DNA from 3 places in the Cupriavidus sp. DL-D2 genome. Region 1 is predicted to be linked to each of the others. Evidence: predicted binding sites of a transcription regulator. Region 1 holds the regulator's gene; each other region holds the start of a gene.
What was found. The regulator LexA, encoded in region 1, represses DNA repair genes until DNA is damaged. The targets are predictions, from matches to a motif close to ACTGTATNNNNATACAGT.
Positions count from the first base shown of each region.

Region 2: the regulator LexA is predicted to act here: its motif matches at 4,160-4,177, upstream of recA (recombinase RecA).
Region 3: the regulator LexA is predicted to act here: its motif matches at 2,693-2,710, upstream of dinB (DNA polymerase IV).

Region 1 covers NZ_JBDKXK010000028.1:70,561-76,461, forward strand. Annotated here, with positions in the region: gene rpsR (30S ribosomal protein S18) at 26-304, opposite strand; gene priB (primosomal replication protein N) at 308-607, opposite strand; gene rpsF (30S ribosomal protein S6) at 628-1,005, opposite strand; gene ABDB81_RS16475 (asparaginase) at 1,120-2,118, opposite strand; gene lexA (transcriptional repressor LexA) at 2,333-2,989, shown strand; gene ABDB81_RS16485 (hypothetical protein) at 3,160-3,330, shown strand; gene ABDB81_RS16490 (hypothetical protein) at 4,332-5,327, opposite strand.
Region 2 covers NZ_JBDKXK010000004.1:314,574-320,474, reverse strand. Annotated here, with positions in the region: gene sucC (ADP-forming succinate--CoA ligase subunit beta) at 46-1,212, opposite strand; gene ABDB81_RS04385 (DUF2889 domain-containing protein) at 1,299-1,979, opposite strand; gene recX (recombination regulator RecX) at 2,344-2,823, opposite strand; gene recA (recombinase RecA) at 2,932-3,990, opposite strand; gene ABDB81_RS04370 (response regulator transcription factor) at 4,260-4,949, shown strand; gene ABDB81_RS04365 (sensor histidine kinase) at 4,989-5,901, shown strand, end outside.
Region 3 covers NZ_JBDKXK010000014.1:186,441-192,341, reverse strand. Annotated here, with positions in the region: gene ABDB81_RS11140 (carbohydrate porin) at 1-62, opposite strand, end outside; gene ABDB81_RS11135 (TRAP transporter substrate-binding protein) at 441-1,580, shown strand; gene rarD (EamA family transporter RarD) at 1,708-2,619, shown strand; gene dinB (DNA polymerase IV) at 2,733-3,965, shown strand; gene ABDB81_RS11120 (MFS transporter) at 4,062-5,252, shown strand; gene ABDB81_RS11115 (diguanylate cyclase) at 5,520-5,901, shown strand, end outside.

The DNA of each region.
Region 1 (5,901 bases):
ATTTCTCCTTGCGGTCCCGGGACTATCAGTTCTTGTGCAGGTCGGTGTACGGAACCAGCGCCAGGAAGCGGGCGCGCTTGATAGCCGTGTCGAGCTGACGTTGATAGTGAGCCTTGGTACCGGTCAGGCGGGCCGGCGTGATCTTGCCGTTGTCGCCGACGAAGTCCTTCAGCGTGTCCAGATCCTTGTAGTCGATCTGTTCGACGCCAGCCACGGTGAAGCGGCAGAAGCGCTTGCGCTTGAACAGCGGGTTCTGTTGCTGGAAGCGCTTCTTGTTCTTGTTGTCACGTTTGACGAATGCCATGATTCAATCCTTTTCGTATGCTTTACATCGAGTGATGTGAAAGACCAGTGTCTTGCTGTTGCGGTGCTTGCGCGCCAGGAATCCTTCGCAATCGATTACCGCTTCGAGCGGCAATCTGAGCAGTTGCTGGGCGATGGCACCAATGCCCATCGCCACCACTGCGAATTCCACCTGCCGGGGCGTTTCCGCCTCGACGACCTCGCCGCCATGCTGCAGGATGCAGTTGACGACCGGGACGCCTGCCGGCGTATAGCGCAGCGTATCGCGCTCCGCGAGCGTTGCGGTCAGCCGGAGCTGGTTCACCGCGACACTGCCGTCCGCACTCAGGCGGCGGCTTGGCCTTCCGTGGTCGTTTGCGCAGCCTTGCGGGCTTCTTCGCGCTGAACTTCCTTCATCATCGGCGAAGGTGCAGTCTCAGCCTTCTTGGTCTGGACGATCAGGTGACGCAGCACGGCGTCGTTGAACTTGAACGCGTGTTCCAGTTCAGCCAGCGTTTCCTTGCCGCACTCGATGTTCAGGCAAACGTAGTGAGCCTTGGCCAGCTTCTGGATCATGTAGGCCATCTGACGGCGGCCCCAGTCTTCCACGCGATGGATCTGGCCGTTTTGCGACGTAACGAGCTGCTTGTAGCGCTCGATCATCGCAGGCACTTGTTCGCTTTGGTCCGGATGGACGATAAATACGATTTCGTAGTGACGCATTGACGCTCCTTTTGGATGAGCCACCCGGGCGTCAAGTCCGGTGCGGCAAGGTTGAGTAGCCCGCGAGTATAGTACGGAATGGCCGGACCCCGCAAGATTGGGCCTCTGCCCCGATCAATGCGCCGCAAACGTCGCCTGCAGGCGCACAGCGTCACCCGCGAGCCCGGGATCGTTCGCCAGCACCACCGCCAACAACACGCGCGCCTTGTAAGGATTCAGGTCTCCGGCCGATACGAAGAGACCGACAGCCGGCACAGGCTTGCCCGGCATCGTCACATGACCCGCGCCGGTCCGCGAGCTGCGCACGACGGCGACACCACAAGCCGCCGCGTCGGCCAACGCCCCGGCCAACGTCTCGTGGATCGATCCATTGCCAGCAGCGGCCACTACGATCCCTGTCACCCCGGCCGAGACAAGCGCGTCGACCATCACCCTGCCCGGCTGCGCATAGCTCGCCACGACCTCGACGACGGGCCATGATGCCGGCACGGGCAGAGGCTGTGCGAAAGCTCGCGACACGCGCACGAAACGCACGAAGGCATCCTGGACAAAACCCAGCGGACCGGCGGTCGGCGAGCCGAAGGCATCCACCGCCGACGCATGCAACTTGGCCACATCCCGCGCTGCGTGAATCTCCTGGTTCAGTACGACGAGCACACCCTTTCCGCGCGCCTCCGGACTTGCCGCTACCCGTACGGCATCGAGCAGATTCAAGGGGCCGTCCGCAGACAGCGATGTCGACGGACGCATGGCCGCGGTCATCACCACCGGCACCGGACACGCCTGCGTCAGGTGCAGGAACATCGCCGTTTCCTCAAGCGTATCGGTGCCATGCGTGATGACGATACCGGCAACATCCGGCACACCTGACCAATGCTCAACCCGGCACGCAAGCGTCTGCCAAAGGGAGAACGCCATGTCCTTGCTGTCGACCTGGGCCACCTGCTCGGTCTCGATGCGCGCCACATCGGCCAGCGCGGGCAAGGCTTGAACGAGTTGCGATACCGGAACCGTGGCCGCCTGGTAATGCGCACTGCTGGCAGCGCTACCGGACGACCCGGCGATGGTGCCGCCCGTGGCGAGCACGACAATACGAGGCAGGGAAGCTGACATGTTGTTCGAGGCGTGGATTGGCAGGACGTGGGCGGCGATTGTACCCGGCGAACTTCGACTCGAAATGCGCGGCAAACCCGACTGCGAGGCCCGCGAGGAATTTGCCGAGGTTAAGTCCGCTGCGCAAATTGTGCTTGCACTTCACTCGATACTGTATAAAATCACAGCATACTGTTTAAACATACAGTGCCTCGGCACGAGAGACCGGCGAACCATGGCTACCCTGACACCCCGGCAGCAGCAGATTTTCGACCTAATCCGCAACACGATCCAGCACACCGGCTTTCCGCCGACGCGCGCCGAGATTGCTGCGGAGTTCGGCTTCTCCTCGCCCAACTCGGCAGAGGAACATCTTCGGGCGCTGGCGCGCAAAGGCGTCATCGAATTGACGCCCGGCGCTTCACGCGGCATCCGCCTGAAGGTTGGGCGGAGTGATTCGGAACGTCCGGACCAGCTTTCACTGGCCATGGCCGGCGTGCTGCAACTGACGTTGCCATTGGTGGGCCGCGTGGCGGCCGGCAGCCCGATCCTCGCCGCGGAACATATCGACCGGCAGTATCAGGTCGACGCATCGGTCTTCGATGAACGTCCTGACTACCTGCTCCGCGTACGCGGCCTGAGTATGCGCGACGCCGGTATTCTCGACGGTGACCTGCTCGCCGTGAAGAAAGCCAGCGAAGCTGCCAACGGCAAGATCGTCGTGGCACGGATCGGCGAGGACGTCACCGTCAAGCGCTTGAACAAGCGCGGCGACTCGATCGAACTGATTGCCGAGAACCCTGATTTCTCGAACATCGTGGTGCAGTCTGGACGCGATGAGTTTTCTCTGGAAGGTATCGCTGTGGGCCTGATCCGATCGTCAGGCTTCTGATATCCGCCTGGCGCGGTAGCACGACTCACTGAAATACGTCGCCGCTCCGCGCCAAGACCCAGGCAGCACGGCCGTCTGCCCTGGTCACCCGCTTTGCCTTGCCCATGCCGCCCCGTTTCCGTCGAACGAAGGGTGCGGACTCCTGCTGTCGCAAATTTCGAGGTGCTGCCATGCTGCCATCCCTTCCCGTCGCTTCCCGCCGCCCGGTCAAGCCCGTGCCCTTCCGTCAGATCAAGGGCGTACGCGTCTATCAGGGCGCCCAGCGGCGCACGATGGTCGGCAACATGGCCGCCATCTGCCGAATGCTCGAACTGGCAGAACCGTCCCCCAACGGCCGCTAGCCTCCGCGCCGGGCTAATCCCTCGCATCCCTCGCGCGGCAAGCCTGGCAAAGTCTTGAGGACTTTGTAAAAAGTGGAGTTGCAACCTCACCACGTGTAATTAAGGCTACGCTTACATCAGCCGGAAGCGTGGTTAAATTCACTGGCGCGCAATGCATCACTGGCGCAGTCGCGTCATGCGCAGAACCGGACCTTGTCACCCGCCAAGGCCCGGTTTTTTTTGGCATGCGTGTTACCTTGCCACCTCGCCTTTTAAAGCATAAATCAGGCGAATCTTGATGATCGGGGCTTTATGGGATTTTGAGTAAAACGCGGTGTTGGACGCGGCTTGGTCTCCCGCCATCCAAAGATGCATGCCTTACACGCTACGCTGACATGAAGACAGTATCTGCAGCAGGACAGCAATCGAAAGGACAAGAGGCCCAGTTGCCACAAAAAAATTGAAGGCAGGCTTTTCCCTTTTGACACCACAGTGAGGGCAGGTGGGCTCCTCATCATCTATTTCTTTCTGGCATTCGGTGCACGAAACCTGCGCCATTTCAAACCACCTCCTTACCCGGCCGTCATCTGCCGCATCAATCGAAGATGCGGAATACAAGTCCGGATTGATGCCGTGACGAGACATTGGCCACGACGAGTTAGGGGGCGCCTTGAACGGGTAGAACTGGCCGACCGCTAAAGAGAACCAGAAGTGTTGCGACACGCTGGACCACGCGAACGCGACAGCCGGACCAAAAAAGCAAAATAGCCGCTTGGAAGCGGCTATTTTAGAGTAATTCTTTGGGGTGGCTGACGGGACTCGAACCCGCGACAACAGGAATCACAATCTGAGCCATCAAGCCTTATCCGACATACGTTTCCGGGAGATCGTTGGGAATACTGAAGGTCCAAAAACCGCGAAAACTCTCGTGTTTTTTTTGGCGTATTCCCACCAAAACCACGGGCCAACGCGGCCCTTGAAGTCGGCCACCGGATTCATGCACCACCACGGCGCCGCTACGACTACAGCCTGCCGTCGGCAGGCTTCACAGGCTGTTGGGTGGCAGAAATAATGGTGGCAGTCGTGACTTGCCCTTCAAGCTCTGTAGCGTTCACGCTGAGATACACGGGCGATTTACCCCACTCGGCCTGCTGCAGCGCTCGCACATGCTCTCGGTCGAGACTGTCGTCCCTGAATTTAGCCGTGAACTCGCGCCCATCCCCGAGATAGCGCACCTTGATCCGGAACTCCTCTTCCTTGCTGGTATCGACCGAGAGGATTCGGTAGTTGCCGTTGATCTGAATTTCGTTGGACGTGCGTCGCACGGTCGAGAGTACCTGGCGAGCCTCTGCCTGGGTCAACTTGACGCCATTCAGGTCGATCAGGTCCGCATCGGAAATACCTTTCAGCATCGCCATGCTCGTGGACGCTGCGGTTTCTTGAACAACTGCCAGTTTGGGCTGCGCGGCAAGCGCTTCGGTTACCAGGGCCAACCGCGCCGTCTCTTCCTTCGAGAGGTTCACGAGCTTATCCGCCTCAACGTCAAGCTCCTTTTTCTTGAGCTCTTTGTTGGCGTAGTGCTTGTACATGGTCGTAGCCGCCCAGAGAGTAGCTCCGACTACGCCGAGAATGACGATGTGCGAGGGTTCCATTTTCCCAACGAGGCTAGTTACAAGCTTCTGCGCGAAGTCCGAAAGATCGACGGTGACGAGAGAACTCCCCTCCTCCACCTTTGCCTTAAACTCAAGCTCGGCTTTGTCGGCTTCCTTCAAACTGCGCGCGTCGGGCTGGTCGTAGACCAACTGCGCGTACGTCTTGTTGATGCCATGCTGGAGGTCCAAGAGACCCTGCATGAGGCTCGGCGTAATTGTGCTGTGGTACTCATCACCTTTCAAGGTGACTTGCACTCTCGGCCAATCCTGAAATCGCAGGTGAAAGTCTTGCCCGAGTTGCTCTCCCAGCGCCTTCTTCAACAAGTCGAAGGCATCCTTCTCACTATTGACGACAAACTCCGGCACAGCTTCCCCCGTTGAAATTTTTGGCGGAGTATGCCACGTAGTCGGAAAAATTGTGAATTAAGATCCGCTTAAACCAGTGTTCAACGTGAGCGAGAGCTGTTGTCCGGGGCGGGCTATTATACTGTATATTTATACAGTATCCTCTGCATACCCTTGCCACCACGCCTCCACTGGCTTCCTTGCTCTGCGCCGCAGTCGGTCAATCTACGCCAGCCTCCCGCTCCCAGTCGTCACAGACCACCCGCGGACAAGCTCGCCCAAGCCTGCACTCCAGGCGCATTCTCGGGTGAGGGTATTCATAGGGCACACTGACCACCAATCGCGAACACGTGCGACAGGCGTACCGGTCCCAGACAACGTAGGACGGTATGGGCGGTGCAGGCGGCTGGAATCCGGTTGACATGCAAATACTGTATATCCATACAGTATTTGTCGGCAATCGGGACTGACTTGAGAGCGCAGAGAGCGCCGCTCCAAGATCATCTATCGCAAAACCATTCCCATTGGAAAATTTTCACGAATATGTGGTCTTCAAGCGTGCTGCCGTGAACCCTTGAGCCGCCTGTATTTGCGG
Region 2 (5,901 bases), on a different contig from region 1:
GCCCGGCCCGTCGTTCACGCTGGCCTGACGGCAACGCAGTTGTCCTTACTTGCCAGCGGCAGCGGCCACGACCTTCTGGGCAGCTTCTTCCATGGTGTCAGCCGAAATGATCGGCAGACCGGATTCGGCCAGCATCTTCTTGCCCAGGTCTTCGTTCGTGCCCTTCATGCGGACGACCAGCGGCACGCCCAGCTGAACAGCCTTCGAGGCCGAGATCACGCCTTCGGCGATCACGTCGCAGCGCATGATGCCGCCGAAGATGTTCACCAGGATGGCTTCCACGTTCGGGTTCTTCAGCATCAGCTTGAAGGCTTCGGTCACCTTCTCGGTCGTGGCGCCACCGCCCACGTCCAGGAAGTTGGCCGGCTCGCCGCCGAACAGCTTGATGGTGTCCATCGTGGCCATGGCCAGGCCGGCGCCGTTCACCAGGCAGCCGATGTTGCCGTCCAGCGAGATGTAGGCCAGGTCGAACTTCGAGGCTTCGATTTCGTTGGCGTCTTCTTCGTCCAGGTCACGGTACGCCACGATTTCCGGATGACGGAACAGTGCGTTCGAGTCGAAGTTGAACTTGGCGTCCAGAGCGATGACCTTGCCGTCGCCGGTCAGGATCAGCGGGTTGATTTCGGCCAGCGAAGCGTCGGTATCCCAGAACGCCTTGTACAGACCTTGCAGGGCCTGGCGAGCTTGCGGCACGCTTGCGTCGGGCACGCCGATCTTGCGGGCGATGTCGTCTGCGTCCGAATCCTTCAGGCCTTCAGCCGGATCCACCAGCAGCGTGTGGATCTTTTCCGGGCTGTGGGCAGCCACTTCCTCGATGTCCATGCCGCCTTCGCTCGATGCCATCAGGGCCACCTTCTGCGACACGCGGTCCACGACCAGCGAAACGTACAGTTCCTTCTTGATGTCCGCGCCTTCTTCGATCAGCAGGCGATTGACCTTCTTGCCTTCCGGGCCGGTCTGGTGCGTCACCAGGGTCATGCCCAGGATGTTCGTGGCGTAGGTCTTGACGTCCTCGATGCTCTTGGCCACCTTCACGCCGCCGCCCTTGCCGCGGCCGCCTGCGTGGATCTGTGCCTTGACGACCCACACCGGGCCGCCGAGCTGTTCAGCCGCCTTCAGGGCCTCTTCGACCGAGAAAGCCGGGATGCCGCGCGGAACCGGCACATTGTATTTGCGCAGGATTTCCTTGCCTTGGTACTCATGGATATTCATGCGTGTTTCCTTTCGGGTAGGCGTAAAGGGATGGGAAAAATTTGGAATCGAAGGGCTTTCGCCTGTTCCTGAGCCGACCGTGACGGTCAGCCCGACGTACCGTTGGGCCAGTGGACCTGGGTCTCCCCCCCACCTGATGCCGAGGCATCGGCGCGTGACGCGCTCTGGGGGGACGACGCCACGGCGCCGGCTCTCGGTTTCGGCTGGTGACCATACCAGCGCGGGTAAAACTTGCGAACCACCTCGCCCTCAAAATGCAAGGCGTGACAGCCATGAAGCTGCATCGGCGGTTCGGGATTGGGATCGGTGCCGTCACCCTCGCCGTCGCGAATCTTGAAGACGTCGCCGGCGAAAGCCTGAATAGCGGTGGTCGGCAGCACGCCGGCCAGTTCCGTGAGATGGCTGCAACCCGCCACGCTGCCGAGCCGCTCGCGCACCGCCTTGCGGAAACCCTTCATGAGGTTCAGGCCGATCAACTGACGATAGGCGGGACCAATGGTGTCGCAGTGCGTCGGATAAGGCACCCAATCGGAACATGCCTCGGCATCGACAATATTCAGGCGCAGATCCACGGTGACGCGTAGCCACAGGTCGTGCAGCGGCTGGCCTTCGGGACGGATGCGATTGCCGGCCAGCTCGATGTCGCGCGGCTTGGTGTCGGTCAGGCGTGCCTCGATGTCCCACAGTCCGTCTTCCCGCAAATACGCCTCAGCCGTGATGGCACGGCGGTGACGCATGGCTCGATTGACGGGCGGGGAAAGCGGCATGACACCAGGGGCTGACGCGGCAGGCTGTTGTGGCAGAAATGGGGGGCGAAATTCGCGGTGGACTCCGTGGCCCGGACTACCTGGCACACGCTCTGGCCACTCCTTGAATCTTCAACGAATCGGCCGGACGGCCGCCTTGGGCCGGAGAACTCGTGGAGTTTAACATGCCGAACCGCTTTGACCCGGAACATCCTGCGCGACAGACTGTCCGGCGTCGATTGTTGCATCGACAAAGCCGGCAAACCCGCCCCACACAAGGGAATCCGCCGCGCGGCACGTTTCGGCGCTGCGTTGCACCAGTGGTACGACAACTGCCTTGACGTCCGCACAAATACCCCTTATGCGTACGCAGGTATGCAAGTGGCTACTCCTCGGCGTTTTCATCCCGTTCAGGGAAGTCGTCCTCGGCCCCGCGCAGGATCTTTCCGATCACCGTCCGCGAGAATCCGCGTGCCATCATGAAGCGGATCTGCTTGGCCCGCGCTTCCGGGGAGTCGGGTGGCGTGCCGAAGCGTTTGCGCCAAACCTCGGTCGCTCGCTCCAGTTCCGTATCACGCAATCGATCCTGCAGGTCGCGTAGCTGGTCGCCGCCCAGTTGGTGGGTCTTCGCTTCCTGCATGACGCGCGCGCTGCCGTATCGGGCGGCTCGCCGATGTACGAGGCTGTCGACGAACCGATCATTGGAGAGCCAGTTCTCGCGCTCCAGCGCATCCAGCAAAGCCTCTACCTGTTCGGCCGACTCGGCGTGCGGCGCCAACTTGCGAGCCAGTTCAACCCGGCTGTGCTCACGACGTGACAGGTAGCCCACGGCACGGGCCTTGAGGGATAGCGGGGGACGGGGCATCGATACGGCTTGGCTTGGGTAAAACAGTCATCAGGACACATCAGAAACAAAAAAGCCGCCGCACAACCATGCGACGGCTTTCCTGCTGTCTTGCTGCAATCGGCCGGCTTAGCCTTCGATTTCGGCCGGCGCCGTGGCGCCGTTGGTCAGTGCCACGCCCAGCGCCGCACGGACCTTGTTCTCGATCTCGTTGGCGATATCGGGGTTCTCGCGCAGGTATTCGCGAGCGTTGTCCTTGCCCTGACCGATCTTCTCGCCGTTGTAGCTGTACCAGGCACCCGACTTCTCGACGATCTTCGCGTCCACGCCGAGGTCGATGATTTCGCCCTGGCGCGAGATGCCCTGGCCGTACAGGATGTCGAAGAATGCCTCGCGGAACGGTGGCGAAACCTTGTTCTTGACCACCTTGACCTTGGTTTCGTTGCCGATGACCTCGTCGCCCTTCTTGATCGAGCCGATACGGCGGATGTCCAGACGCACCGAGGCGTAAAACTTCAGCGCGTTACCGCCAGTGGTGGTTTCAGGCGAACCAAACATCACACCGATCTTCATGCGGATCTGGTTGATGAAGATCACCAGGCAGTTCGTACGCTTGATGGTGCCGGTCAGCTTGCGCAGCGCCTGGCTCATCAGGCGGGCCTGCAGGCCGGGCAGCGAATCGCCCATTTCGCCTTCGATTTCGGCCTTCGGCACCAATGCGGCCACCGAGTCGATCACGATCAGGTCGATCGAGCCCGAGCGCACCAGCGCATCGGTGATTTCCAGGGCTTGCTCGCCGGTATCCGGCTGCGAAATCAGCAGGTTGCCGACGTCGACGCCGAGTTTGCCCGCGTACTGCACATCCAGCGCGTGTTCCGCGTCGATAAACGCGCAGGTGCCGCCCAGCTTCTGCATCTCGGCCACAACCTGCAGCGTCAGCGTGGTCTTGCCCGACGATTCCGGGCCATAGATTTCCACCACACGGCCGCGCGGCAGGCCACCGACACCCAGCGCGATGTCCAGGCCCAGCGAGCCGGTGGACACCACCTGGATATCCTGCTCCACGTCGCCGTCGCCCAGGCGCATGATCGAGCCTTTGCCGAACTGCTTCTCGATCTGGGAGAGCGCGGCGGCAAGCGCCTTCTGCTTCTCAGCGCTCACGCCGGCGCCGGCCTTCTTGTCGTCCATGGTCGTCCTTCAGTTCAATAGGTAGCAATTGGTGTATAAATAGGCCGCATGCGGCGCGGCGCCTGATTTTCAAGACTTTTCCGATTGATATCGGAGGAATTTGAACCCTTTGGCGCCCTGCTCGGCCCCGCGCCCGTCCCTTTCGGAGACCGGACGCGGAATGTCGAGTACTGTATAAAAAAACAGTATGCTTGGCAAGCCCCTCCGGTACCGCAGCCGGTGGCCGGCGATGCCAGGCCATAAAAAGCTGGACAAGGGTGGAGACAACCATGCGGATTCTGATCGCCGAAGACGACGATGTACTGGCCGACGGCCTCACTCGCTCCCTGCGCCAGTCGGGCTATGCAGTGGATCATGTCGCCAATGGCGTGGAAGCCGATTCGGCGCTGTCCACGCAGACTTTCGACCTGCTGATCCTGGACCTGGGCCTGCCCCGCATGCCCGGCCTGGAGGTGCTCAAGCGGCTGCGCACGCGCGGCGCCATGCTGCCGGTGCTGATTCTGACGGCTGCCGATGGCGTGGACGAGCGCGTGAAGGGACTGGACCTCGGCGCCGACGACTACATGGCCAAGCCGTTCGCGCTGTCCGAACTGGAGGCGCGCGTGCGGGCGCTGGTGCGGCGCGGTGCCGGCGGCGGCGCCACGCTGATGCGTCATGGGCCGCTGGCTTTCGACCAGGTGGGCCGCATCGCCTATCTCAACGAGCAGATGCTGGACCTCTCCGCGCGCGAGATCGGCCTGCTGGAGATCCTGCTCACGCGTAGCGGGCGGCTGGTCTCGAAGGAGCAGCTCGTCGACCATCTCTGTGAATGGGGCGAGGAAGTCAGCAACAATGCCATCGAAGTCTACGTACACCGCCTGCGCAAGAAGATCGAGGTGGGTGGCATCCGCATCGCCACAGTACGCGGGCTGGGCTACTGCCTCGAAAAATTCCAGCCGGCGCTGGCCGCTCATGATTGACCTGGCTGACGCAGCGCGTATGAGGCATGCATGAGCCGTTTGAGTCTGCTGCGATTGCCGTGGCGACGCCAGGCCGCCGACGGCGCCACCCGCAAGCCCGAACCGGCCCACCCGACACTGGCGGATGCCGCCGCCGATGACGCGGCGCTGGCCGACGCTTTGCCTCACCTCGAGGAAACCTCCGCGCATCCCGCGCCGCGCTCGCTGTTCGGTGAGATCCTCGACTGGATGCTGGCACCGCTGCTGCTGCTCTGGCCGATGAGCATCGCGGTCACGTACCTTGTAGCCAAGTCCATCGCCAACGGGCCGTTCGACCGCGCGCTCGAAGCCAGTGCCATCGTGCTCTCGCAGCAGGTGCGCGAAGTGAATGGCCGCGTGACGCTGCAACTGCCGCTCTCGGCGCGCGAGATCCTGCGCGCAGACGAGACCGACAACATCTATTACCAGGTGGTGGGCCGGCGCGGTGAATACGTGGCCGGCGATCACGACCTGCCGCTGCCGCCCGAAGACGAACAGGGCCACGCTGGCCTGGTGTCGATGCGCGACGATCGCGTGGCAGGCAACGACGTGCGTGTGGCCTATACCTACGTCGATCTCAAGAACGTTGGCGGTCCGCAGCACGTGCTGATACAGGTGGCCGAAACGCTCGACAAGCGCGCACGGCTGGCCAATGAAATCATCAAGGGTGTGATCCTGCCGCAGTTCGTGATCCTGCCGCTTGCCGTGGTGCTGGTGTGGTTCGGCCTCTCGCGCGGACTCGCGCCGCTCACGGCGATCCAGCAGCGCATCCGCGCGCGCAATCCCGGTGACACAAGCCCCATCGATGAACGCGCCGCGCCTCAGGAAATCACACCACTGGTGGCATCGTTCAACGGACTGCTCGCGCAACTCGACCAGTCCGTGCAGACGCAGAAGCGTTTCATTGCCGATGCCGCGCACCAGATGAAGACGC
Region 3 (5,901 bases), on a different contig from region 1:
ACGGCAAATGCCAGGCGACGGCGGGCGAAATATCGGAACGGAGGCGAAACGGATGGCGGCATGGATACAACGGAACCGAACAGAACCGGCAGAGCCAGCACCGATGGAAGCTTGGGGAGTGAGGGCTCTGGTTTTAACAGTCGGACTTTTTGACCGCAAGCCGGGTTACAAAATCCATCAATCGTGCCGAAAAGCGTGCGAAATCCCACATCGCGAAACCTTTTTGAAACCTTTTCAGCCGTCGACCGGCTGCCTTCCAGGCACCGTTTTCGAGCATGCGGGAAAACCGTTGCAGAACTGCTACCGACTAGCGAAAACCCCCATCCTGCCGGCACTCCGTGCCCAAAACGCCACAGCTATAATCGTCCGACCTGTCTTCCAGGCCACGCCTTGGGGTCAAGGCAGTCTGCATACATATCAATATAAAAGAGGAGATATTCATGGAACGCCGTTCCTTCCTGTTGAAAGCATCGGCTGTCGCCGCCACTGGCGCGCTCGCCGCCTGCGGCAAGGAAGACAAGCCCGCCGCCCCCGCCGCCTCGGCCAGCGCGCCGGCGGCCCCGGCCGTGGTGGGTAGCAACCCGGCGGTGGAATGGCGCCTGGCGTCGAGCTTCCCGAAGTCGCTGGACACCATCTATGGCGGCGCCGAACTGCTGAGCCAACGGGTGAAGGAACTGACCGACGGCAAGTTCAACATCAAGGTGTTTGCCGCCGGTGAAATCGTGCCGGGCTTGCAGGTGCTGGATGCGGTGCAGAACCAGACCGTGCAGATTGGCCACACGGCCGGCTACTACTATTTCGGCAAGAACCCGACGCTGTGCTTCGACACGACGATCCCGTTTGGCCTGACCGCGCGCCAGCAGAACGCATGGATGATGCAAGGCAACGGCATGAAGCTGATGCGCGAGTTCTTCAAGGAATACAACGTCGTCAACTTCATGGGCGGCAACACCTGCGCCCAGATGGGCGGCTGGTTCCGCAAGGAAATCAAGACCGTGGCGGACCTGCAGGGCCTGAAGTACCGCGTGGCCGGGTTTGCCGGCGTGGTGCTGGCGCGCCTGGGCGTGGTGCCGCAGCAGATTGCCGGTGGCGACATCTACCCGGCGCTGGAAAAAGGCACCATCGACGCGGCCGAATGGGTGGGTCCGTACGATGACGAGAAGCTCGGCTTCTACAAGGTGGCACCGTACTACTACTACCCGGGCTGGTGGGAAGGCAGCGCGCAGCTGTCGTTCTACGCTTCGCAACCGGAGTTCGACAAGCTGCCGCCGCTGTACAAGCGCGCACTGGAAACGGCCACGATCGAGGCGCACACGAACATGATGGCGAAGTACGACACCGTGAACCCGCAGGCGCTGGCCCGTCTGCTGGAAAATGGTGTGAAGCTGCGTCCGTTCTCGAAGGAGATCATGGAGGCATGCTTCAAGGCCACGCAGGAAGCGTACGCCGACGAAAGCGCCAAGAACCCGTCGTTCAAGAAGATCTTCGAAGACTGGCGCGTGTTTCGCAACAACGAAGCCGCCTGGTTCAACGTGGCCGAGCAGTCGTTCTCGCAGTTCAGCTTCACGCGCAAGCTGTAACCCGTTTCGGACGATGCAGCGAAACCCGGCTCCGGCCGGGTTTTTTTCATGGCGCACAGCATGGGGGCAGGTTCATACGCAACCGGGCCACCGCGGGTAGAATCCGCCGCACCACAGGATATCTCCCATGCAACTCGGCATTCTCTACGCCTTGCTGGCGTACATCATCTGGGGCCTGCTGCCCCTCTATATCAAATCGCTGCACGGCGTGGCGCCCCTCGAAATCCTGCTGCACCGGATGGTCTGGTCGCTGGTGTTCCTCGGCGCGATCCTGTTGTGGCGCCGTCACTTCGGCTGGCTGCGCGAGGTGGCGGCCAACCCAAAGCTGATCCTCAACTTCGCGGCCAGTGCGGGACTGCTCTGTTGCAACTGGTTCCTCTATATCTGGGCGGTGTCCGCGGATCGTGTGGTGGATGCCAGCCTCGGCTACTTCATCAATCCGCTGGTCAGCGTGCTGCTGGGTGTGTTGCTGCTGCACGAACGCCTGCGCTGGGGTCAGTGGCTGGCTATTGCCGTCGCCGGGGCCGGAGTGCTGTGGCTGACGTGGTCGGCGGGACATTTGCCGTGGATCGCGCTCGGCCTGGCGGCATCGTTCGGCGGCTACGGCCTGCTGCGCAAGACGGGTGCGCTGGGTGCGCTCGAAGGCTTGTCGCTGGAGACGCTGCTGTTATTTCCGGTGGCCGCCGTCGCGCTGGGTTCTCTTTTCATCACCGGGCACGACACCACGCGTGCAGCCACGCCGCTCACGCAGATGCTGTTGCTGCTGGCCGGGCCGGTGACGGCGGTGCCCTTGCTATTCTTCGCTGCGGGCGCCCGCCGGATTCCGCTCTCGATGCTCGGCATCCTGCAATACGCGGGACCGACGATCCAGCTCGCGCTGGGTATCTGGCTGTGGCACGAGCCCTTCCCGCAGACGAAGCAGATCGGCTATGCCCTGATCTGGATCTCGCTGGCGATCTACGCTGTGGAAGGATTGGTCGTCAGTCGCTGGAAATCGCGAGAGGCGATTGATACGAAAAATAAAGCTCATAAAATTTAGCCATTAAAATTCGTGCGATAGATATAAAGATGGGCGTGTGATCGCCGTTTCCTTAAATTGGCGACCACACTATACTGTACATCCATACAGTAATCCAACGTCTCCTCTGACTCATGGCCTCCGTACCCCGGCGAATTGCTCATCTCGACATGGATGCGTTCTACGCATCGGTCGAACTGCTGCGGTACCCGGATCTGCGCGGCCAGGCCGTGGTGATCGGTGGGGGCCGCAACGCGATACCGGAGACGTTGCCGGATGGCAGCCGCCGCTACGCGCGGCTGCGCGACTACGTGGGGCGCGGCGTCGTCACCACATCCACCTACGAGGCGCGGGCGCTGGGCGTGTTTTCGGCGATGGGCATGATGAAGGCGGCCAAGCTCGCGCCCGACGCCATCCTGCTGCCGACCGACTTCGACGCTTACCGCCGCTACTCGGGACTGTTCAAGGCCGCTGTACGAGCATTCACGGAACAAATAGAGGATCGCGGGATCGATGAGATATATATCGATCTTACGAATATTGAGGGTGAGGCCAGGCAGGTGGCTGCGGATATCAAGGCTGCGGTGAACGATGCCACCGGCCTGACCTGCTCGATCTGCGTGGCGCCGAACAAGCTGCTGGCCAAGATCGGTTCGGAACTCGACAAGCCCAACGGCCTGACCATTCTGACGCCTGCCGATATTCCGCTGCGGATCTGGCCGCTGCCGGCCCGCAAGGTCAATGGGATTGGTCCGAAGGCGGCGGAGAAGCTGGCGGCCATTGGCATCGAGACCGTGGCGCAGCTGGCCGAGGCGGATCTGGCGCTGCTGCAGACCCATTTCGGACGCAACTATGCGGCGTGGCTCGTGGAAGTGGCCCACGGCCGCGACGAGCGCCAGGTGGTGGTCAGTTCCGAGCCCAAATCCATGAGCCGCGAGACCACCTTCGAGCGCGACCTTCATCCGCGCGGGGACCGTCCCGTGCTATCCGAGCAGTTCACGAAGCTGTGCATGCGGGTGGGCGAAGATCTGCGGCGCAAGGGCTACGTGGGGCGCACCGTCGGCATCAAGCTGCGCTTCGACGATTTCCATACGGTCACACGCGATCTGACGATGACCGCGCACACCGCCGATGGTGGCGACATCCGGCGCGGCGCCACGGAATGCCTGAAGCGCATTCCGCTGGAACGCCGCATCCGGCTGCTTGGCGTGCGCGTGAGTGCCTTGATGCCAGCCGCCGAGCAGGGCGACAACCCCGCGCCGGTACAGGAGGCATTCCGGTTCGACGAGGACGGTTCCGAAGACTCACAAGTCGACGCACACGACGAAAGACAGGAGGAGGACGACCGCGCCGAGCCACCGGCCTAAGCCCTCCGCCCTGCACGCCTATCTATCTCCCGGTAGAATCGGCGGCTTCCCCCGGTACGCCGAAACAGGTGCGGGGAGTTCTCCACAAGCCGCCCCATGACCTCCACCACCGCACAACGCGCGGCCGCGCCCGCTGCATGGATCACGCCGCTGCTGGCCGTGGCCTGCGGCATGATCGTCGCGAATCTCTACTATGCCCAGCCGCTGGTGGGGCCGATTGCGCAGGCGCTTCACCTCTCGCCGGAGGTGGCGGGCCTGATCGTGACGCTGATCCAGATTGGCTACTGCGTAGGCCTGCTGCTGCTGGTGCCACTCGGCGATATCGTCGAGAACCGCAAGCTCGTGCTGACGCTGGTAGCCGGGTGCGCGGTGGCGCTACTGGCTGCATCGCTGTCCACCCATGCTGGCGTGTTCCTGGTGGCGGGATGCGCGATCGGACTGTGCTCCGTGGCCGTGCAGGTGCTGGTGCCATTTGCCGCACACCTCGCGCCCGAACACATGCGCGGCCGGGCCGTCGGCAATGTCACCAGCGGCCTGCTGATGGGGATCATGCTGGCGCGCCCGGTGGCGGGCCTGGTCTCGGACGCATTCGGCTGGCACGCCATCTTTGCTGCCTCGGCCGTTGCCATGGTGCTGCTCGCCGTGGTGCTGGCGCGCAAGCTGCCGCAGCGCCGCCCCGCGCCAGGCGTTCACTACATCGCGCTGCTCGGTTCGATGATTCACCTGCTGCGCACCGAGCCGGTGCTGCGTCGCCGTGCGGCGTACCAGGCCAGCATGTTCGGCGTGTTCAGCCTGTTCTGGACCACCACGCCGCTGTACCTGGCCGGGCCGGCCTTCCGGATGTCGCAGACCGGTATTGCGATCTTTGCGCTGGTGGGCGTGGCGGGTGCCGTCGCCGCACCGATGGCAGGCCGCTATGCGGATCGCGGTCACAGCCGCCAGATGACCGCGCTCGCCCTGGCGCTGGGGGCGGGATCGTTCCTGCTGAGCCGACTCGGCGTGGAAGGATCGACGCTCTCGTTGTTGTCGCTCACGGCTGCGGCCATCCTGCTGGACTTCGCCGTCTCCACGAATCTGGTGATCGGCCAACGCGCCATCTTTGCATTGTCCGAGGCGCACCGCAGCCGCCTCAATGGTCTCTACATGGCGATCTTCTTCGTGGGCGGCGCCATCGGGTCATCGGTAGGCGCGTGGGCATTTGCGCGGGCCGGCTGGCCGCTGGCAAGCTGGATCGGGTTTGCGCTGCCCGCGCTCGCCCTGCTCTACTTCCGCACAGAACGTCGTTGATCCCGTAGACCGGTCTGCCGCGCGACGCCGGGCGTCGCGCGGCACCTGCCGTCCTTCCTCCCCTTCCCCCCTTCTCCTTCTCCTTGCGCCACCGCAATTCCCTGCGATAGCCGCCGCCAGGCGCCTGCACTACACTGTGCCGGTTGCGCCGCAGGACACGCCTGCGCGCCATCATTGCCGCACGCTGCATTTCTCATTGCCACCGCCTGCCGAATGCCGACGTTGTCGACGGCGCGAAACGCGGGCCTTGCCGGGAGAGACGTTCCGATGAGTTGGCGCAAATTGCTACCGAGCCCGCGATGGCTGCCTCGCGAGGTGCTGATGCATCCGCATCGCGTGGTGGTAGTGGGTTTCGGTATTGCCATGGTGTTGATGATCAGCGTGGGTGCGCGCGATCTCTACCTGTTGCGTGAACGCGTACTGGGCGCGCGCCAGCATGACCTGACCCTGCGCGCGCTCGGCATCGATGCGGTGATCTCTGCCGAACGTTTCAAGCTCGAATTCGTACGCGACTACGCGCAGCAGCTGATCTCTATCCAGCAAGGTCCCGACGCATTGCCGACCGATACGGTGATCGAGGAAGCCTACGCCGCCCGCAACCACGCCGAATGGACCATGGCGGTCCCCGAGGGCGATGCTTCCGTGGTGG